Regions from separate parts of the Streptomyces sp. NBC_00122 genome, predicted to be linked through region 1. Evidence: riboswitches for the same ligand, from Rfam matches in the RefSeq annotation. Region 1 holds a riboswitch; the other holds the start of a gene.

What was found. Region 1 has a riboswitch for glycine ahead of gcvP (aminomethyl-transferring glycine dehydrogenase). Riboswitches for the same ligand answer to the same signal wherever they lie in the genome.
Region 2: another riboswitch for glycine. It lies ahead of gcvT (glycine cleavage system aminomethyltransferase GcvT); the one in region 1 lies ahead of gcvP (aminomethyl-transferring glycine dehydrogenase).

Annotation. Positions count from the first base shown of each region.
Region 1 covers NZ_CP108191.1:637,055-640,457, reverse strand. The annotation lists gene OG737_RS03005 (DNA polymerase IV) at 1-863, shown strand, start outside; gene OG737_RS03000 (PRC-barrel domain-containing protein) at 898-1,263, opposite strand; glycine riboswitch at 1,376-1,474, shown strand; gene gcvP (aminomethyl-transferring glycine dehydrogenase) at 1,672-3,403, shown strand, end outside.
Region 2 covers NZ_CP108191.1:4,513,686-4,517,088, reverse strand. The annotation lists gene OG737_RS21575 (enhanced serine sensitivity protein SseB) at 1-518, opposite strand, end outside; gene OG737_RS21570 (AAA family ATPase) at 618-1,286, opposite strand; glycine riboswitch at 1,468-1,571, shown strand; gene gcvT (glycine cleavage system aminomethyltransferase GcvT) at 1,728-2,843, shown strand; gene gcvH (glycine cleavage system protein GcvH) at 2,955-3,335, shown strand; gene glyA (serine hydroxymethyltransferase) at 3,351-3,403, shown strand, end outside.

The sequences.
Region 1 (3,403 bases):
CGATGTCGGTACGGACGCTGCCCGGCGTGGGGCCGGCCACCGGTGAGCACCTGCGCCGCGCCGGGATCACGACGGTGGGGGACCTGGTGGAGGCCGGGGAGGACGAGCTGGTCCGGATCGTCGGGCGCGCGCACGGGGTGGGCCTGCACCGGATGGCGCTGGGGCTGGACGACCGGCCGGTGGTCGCGGAGCGGGACGCGAAATCGGTGTCGGTGGAGGACACCTTCGACGTGGACCTGCACGACCGGGTCCGGATCCGGACCGAGGTGCAGCGGCTCGCCGACCGGTGCGTGCAGCGGTTGCGCGCGTCCGGGCACTCGGGGCGCACGATCGTGCTGAAGGTCCGCCGGTACGACTTCTCGACGCTGACGCGGTCCGAGACGCTGCGGGGGCCCACGGACGACCCGGCCGTGGTGCGTGAGGCGGCCGCGCGGCTGCTGGAGGGCGTGGACACCACGGGCGGGGTGCGGCTGCTGGGGGTGGGCGTGACCGGGCTGGCGGACTACACGCAGGAGGATCTGTTCGCCCAGTCGCTGGGCGAACAGATCCAGGAGGAGGCCGCTGAGCCTGACGTGGCCGCTGAGCCGGGTGAGGCCGCCGCCGCGGCCCTGGAGCACGGGGAGCCGTCCGGGGAGCCGGAGCCCGCCCCTGAGCGGCGCTGGGCGGCCGGGAGCGACGTACGGCACGCGGTGTACGGGGCCGGGTGGGTGCAGGGCAGCGGGGTCGGGCGGGTGACCGTGCGGTTCGAGCAGCCGGGATCGCAGCCCGGCCGGGTGCGGACCTTCCGGGTGGACGACCCCGAGCTGGAGCCGTCCGATCCGCTGCCGCTGGTGGGGGAGGGGCCGACGGCCGAGGAGCTCTAGGCCCTGCCCGGGACCAGGGCCCGCGGGGCCGGGCCTAGCCTTCGTCGCCCGCCAGGTGGCCGAAGTCGCGCTGGAAGTCCGTGGGCAGGGTCACGTCCAGGCCGTAGTGGTGGTAGAGCTGGAGCTCCTGCTCCGGGGAGAGGTGGCGGCCGACACCGAAATCGGGCGCGTCCTTGATCAGGGAGCGGTCGAAGGGCACCCGCAGGGCGTCGCCCACCAGCTCGCTGGGCTCCAGTGGGACGAAGGCGTCCCGGCTGAACAGACCCGTACGTACGGCAGCCCATTCCGGGACGCCCGTGGCGTCGTCGAGGTAGACCTCGTCAATGGTGCCGATCTTGGTGCCGCTGCGGTCGAAGGCCTTGCGGCCGATCAGGCTGCGCGGATCGATGTCGGTCTGCACGGTCCCTCCAAATGGTCGCAACTCCTCCGTAATGACTACAGAAGTGCATTTCGGGAGCTGAGGCCACTCGGGGAGTGTCCGGATCCTCGCTGGTAGGCTGGGTGATGGCTGTCGACCCTGTGCGGGAGAGTCCTCCGAGTGATCTTGACGGAGGCGCCGAAGGAGCAAATCCTCCCCGGAATCTCTCAGGCATACGTACCGCACGGACGAGGCCACTCTGGAAAGCAGGGGCAGGTACCGGGCGTGCAGCGCCGGTTCCTCTCCTCACCGACGGTGAAAGCCGGCTTCCCTCGAGCGACCCTCGAGCGGCCGGTGAAACTCTCAGGTTGAGATGACAGAGGGGGAGGCCGTCCGGGTGCCCGCGCCGTGGTGCCCCTCGCAGGTCATACGACCAGGAGGCCTCCGTACATGACCGCCAACCGCATTCCGCTCTCCCAGCTGGAGCGAGGCATCCCCTTCGAGCAGCGCCACATCGGCCCGGATGCCGAGGCGCAGGCGAAGATGCTCGCCCAGGTGGGCTACGGCTCCCTGGACGAACTGACCGCCGCCGCGGTGCCGGATGTCATCAAGACCGCCGAAGCGCTGAACCTTCCCGAGGCGCGGACCGAGGCCGAGGTGCTGGCCGAGCTGCGCTCGCTCGCCGACCGCAACCAGGTCCTCTCTTCGATGATCGGTCTCGGCTACTACGGGACCTTCACGCCTCCGGTGATCCTGCGCAACGTCATGGAGAACCCGGCCTGGTACACGGCGTACACGCCGTACCAGCCCGAGATCTCGCAGGGCCGCCTCGAAGCGCTGCTGAACTTCCAGACCGTCGTCGCCGACCTCACCGGGCTGCCGACCTCGGGCGCCTCGCTGCTCGACGAGGGCACCGCGGCCGCCGAGGCCATGTCCCTCGCCCGCCGGGTGGGCAAGGTCAAGGACGGCGTCTTCCTGATCGACGCCGACGCGCTGCCGCAGACCATCGCCGTGATCGAGACCCGCGCCGAGCCCACGGGCGTCGAGGTCGTCGTCGCCGACCTGTCGGACGGCATCCCGGCCGAGATCGCCGAGCGCGGCGTCTTCGGCGTGCTCCTCCAGTACCCGGGCGCCTCCGGTGCCGTGCGGGACATCAAGCCGCTCATCGACCGGGCGCACGAGCTCGGTGCCATCGTCACCGTCTCGGCCGACCTGCTCGCCCTGACGCTGCTGACCTCGCCGGGCGAGCTCGGCGCGGACATCGCCGTCGGCACCACGCAGCGCTTCGGAGTCCCGATGGGCTTCGGCGGACCGCACGCCGGTTACATGGCCGTCCAGGCCAAGCACGCCCGCTCGCTGCCCGGCCGCCTCGTCGGCGTCTCCGTGGACGCGGACGGCAACAAGGCGTACCGGCTGGCGCTGCAGACCCGCGAGCAGCACATCCGCCGCGAGAAGGCCACCAGCAACATCTGCACCGCGCAGGTGCTGCTCGCCGTCATGGCCGCCATGTACGCCGTCTACCACGGCCCGGACGGCCTGCGGACGATCGCCCGCCGGACCCACCGCTACGCGGCGCTGCTCGCCGCGGGTCTGAAGGCCGGTGGCGTCGAGATCGTGCACGGCGCCTACTTCGACACCGTCACGGCCCGTGTCCCGGGCCGCGCGGCCGAGGTCGTCGCCGCGGCCCGCCAGGGGGGCGTCAACCTCTACCAGGCCGACGCCGACCACGTCTCCGTCGCCTGCGACGAGACCACCCTGCGCGCCGACATCGACGCCGTCTGGGCGGCCTTCGGCGTCAGCGCGGACATCGAGGCGCTGGACGAGACCACGGCGGACACCCTGCCCGAGGGCCTGCTGCGCTCGGACGACTACCTGACGCACCCCGTCTTCCACCAGCACCGCTCCGAGACCGCGATGCTGCGCTACCTGCGCAAGCTCTCGGACAAGGACTACGCGCTGGACCGCGGCATGATCCCGCTGGGCTCCTGCACCATGAAGCTCAACGCGACCACCGAGATGGAGCCGGTCACCTGGCCCGAGTTCGGTCAGCTGCACCCGTTCGCCCCGGTGGAGCAGGCGGAGGGGTACCTCACGCTCATCACCGAGCTGGAGGAACGTCTCTCCGAGGTCACCGGCTACGACAAGGTCTCCATCCAGCCGAACGCCGGCTCCCAGGGTGAGC
Region 2 (3,403 bases), 3.9 Mb from region 1:
CAGCGGTGTGCGGCGGCGACCACGCCGGTGGCGCGGAACTCCTCGGCGGCGGCGGCCAGGAAGTCCACCGGGTCCTCCTGCCAGTCGGGCTCGTAGAGCCGCACCCGGCCGCCGGTGGACGGGCCGTCGAGCGGGGTCCGGCCCGTGCGGCACAGCTCCGCGACGGCGGGCGGGGGCAGGGGGACGCCGACGGCGCCCTCGGGGTTGAGCGCGATGCCCAGCTGCGGGGGCAGGCCGCGGGCGAACTCGACGGCGGGGGCCACCGCGAAGTCCGTGCCGGGGCCGACGCAGGCGAGGAACTGGGCCTCGGAGCTGTAGACCGGGACGTACGCCGCCCCGCCGATGTCCATCGTGGGCAGGTCCAGGGAGGCCGAGTCCTGCCCGCCGCCGCCGGGCAGCGGCACCCACACCTGGCTGCGCCCGAGCACTTCCAGGATCCGCCCGCCCGCGTCCGGCTGCCCGAGCGCCGCCCCGAGCACCTGCTCCAGCTCATTCTCCGGCCAGCCGCTGCCCTGCATGTGCGTGTGCCTCCGTTGGTTCCGCGGATCGTCGTCGCCGAGGTTATCGGCCCGGGGTGCGGCGCCGCTGCCGGGGCCGGATCGCGCCGCACCCGGCGGTTACGGGTGGAACACGATCCTCGTCACCGCGGAGGCGGACGCGCGGTCCAGAAGGGTCGCCGAGGCGCAGCCCGCGGGCGGGTGGCCGGCCTCCGCGGCGCGCAGCAGGCGGGTCACCGCGCCCCGGTGGCGGGCGAAGGCGTACGCCGACACGCGGCGCCCCCGCGCCGTCTGCCCGGCCAGGGCCTCCGCGGGGCTGCTGTCCAGCAGGAGCAGGTGCAGCGCCCGTCCCCGGCGGCGGGCGGCCGCCGCGAGCAGGCCCCGTACCCAGCTCTGCGTTCCGCAGTCGTGGACGATCACCGAGGCGCCGGAGCGCAGGGCCCTCCACAGGCCCCAGTAGTGGGCACCGCGCACCAGCGGCCGGTAGACCGCGTACGGCAGGGTCCGCGGCATCCGCCGCTCCCAGCGCTCACGGGTGTCCTGGGAGTCGATGGCCCCGCCCCCGGCCGCCACGCGCTTGATCAGCGTGCTCTTGCCGCCGCCGGGCAGGCCGGACACCACGACGATGTCGCCCGCGGCGAAGGCGAGGCGCTGCGGGCCGCGCACCCCCGGGCCGCGGAGGTCACGGACGGGACCGGCCGGCCCGCTCCGCACGCGCGCACCCCGCTGCGCGGGCACCGCGTCGACGGTCGCCCCGGCCGCCACACCTACGAATCTCCGCACAGTGATCGCCTCCCCCGAATCGGGTCACCAGGACCCTTGCCCACTGAGTGTAAAGAGACGGTAATCCGGCAGCCCCGGTTCCGGTCGGGCCGCTCGAGTGCCGCACGAACTTTCGGGGCCCCACCCCCGATCACGGCGGTGGCGTGCAATGATGTGCGCCATCTGGACCAACTGCATACCGGCCGCTTGAATCCGCGCGGGAGAGTCCCGGCACGCCGCAAGGCCGTGCGCGGGCGCCGAAGGAGCAAGAACCTCCCTTGAATCTCTCAGGCCCCGTACCGCGTGGATGAGGCAGATCTGAAAAGCGAGCTGTCCGACAGCTCCACCCAAGGTGCAAGCCGAAGATCCCGGGCAACCAGGAACTCTCGGCGAACCTCTCAGGTTCCGATGACAGATGGGGAGGACCCTCCTCGTCATGTCATGCCCTGGGACTCGGGAGCCACACCCATGAGCACTGCCCCCCGTCTGACCGCCCTCGATGCGCTGCACCGTTCCCTCGGTGCGACCATGACCGACTTCGCGGGCTGGGACATGCCGCTGCGGTACGCGAGCGAGCGCGACGAGCACAACGCCGTACGCACCAAGGCCGGTCTCTTCGACCTGTCCCACATGGGCGAGATCACCCTGACCGGCCCGGAGGCCGTCAAGGCCCTGGACTACGCGCTGGTCGGCAACATCTCCACCGTCGGCGTCGGCCGCGCCCGCTACACGCACATCTGCCAGGAAGACGGCGGCATCGTCGACGACCTGATCGTCTACCGCCTCGGCGAGACCGAGTACATGGTCGTCGCCAACGCCTCCAACGCCCAGGTCGTCCTCGACGCCCTGACCGAGCGCGCCGCCGGCTTCGACACCGAGGTCCGCGACGACCGCGACGCGTACGCGCTGATCGCGGTGCAGGGCCCGGAGTCCCCCGGCATCCTCGCCTCCCTCACCGACGCCGACCTGGACGGGCTGAAGTACTACGCCGGCCTGCCGGGCACCGTGGCCGGGGTGCCGGCGCTGATCGCGCGTACGGGCTACACCGGCGAGGACGGCTTCGAGCTGTTCGTCTCCCCCGAGCACGCCGTGGAGCTGTGGCAGGCGCTGACCAAGGCGGGCGAGGGCGTCGGCCTGGTCCCGGCCGGGCTGTCCTGCCGCGACACGCTGCGCCTGGAGGCGGGCATGCCGCTGTACGGGCACGAGCTGACCACCTCCCTCACCCCCTTCGACGCGGGGCTGGGCCGGGTCGTGAAGTTCGAGAAGGAGGGGGACTTCGTCGGCCGCGCCGCGCTGGAGGCCGCCGCCGAGCGCGCCGCCACGAACCCGCCGCGCAAGCTGGTCGGCCTGATCGCCGAGGGCCGCCGCGTGCCGCGCGCCGGCTTCCCGGTCGTGGCCGACGGACAGGTCATCGGCGAGGTCACCTCCGGTGCCCCGTCCCCGACGCTCGGCAAGCCGATCGCGATGGCGTACGTGGACGCGGCGCACGCCGCGCCCGGCACCTCCGGTGTCGGCGTCGACATTCGCGGTACGCATGAGCCGTACGAGGTCGTGGCCCTGCCCTTCTACAAGCGGCAGAAGTAACACTTCGCACGACCCGGCGCGCAGGCAGTCGTACGGACATCCGTACGGCGCCGTCTCAGTACCCAAGACCACAGTTCGTATCCACTCCCCCGCATCCAGGAGAATCAGGTCATGAGCACCCCCCAGCAGCTGCGTTACACCAAGGAGCACGAGTGGCTGTCGGACGCCGTTGACGGCGTTTCGACGGTCGGCATCACGGAGTTCGCGGCCAACGCGCTCGGTGACGTCGTCTACGCCCAGCTCCCCGAGGTCGGCGAGACCGTCACCGAGGGCGAGACCTGTGGCGAGCTGGAGTCGACGAAGTCGGTCAGCGACCTGTACTCCCCCGTCTCCGGCGAGATCGTCGAGTTCAACCAGGACGTCGTCGACGACCCGGCCCTGGTGAACTCCGCTCCCTTCGAGGGCGGCTGGCTGTTCAAGGTGCGCATCTCGGAGGAGCCCAAGGACGTGCTCTCCGCCGAGGAGTACACCCAGCTCACCGCCGGTAACTGACCCCAGGGGATCCTGATGTCCGTACTGAACACCCCTCTCCACGAGCTCGACCCCGACGTCGCCGCAGC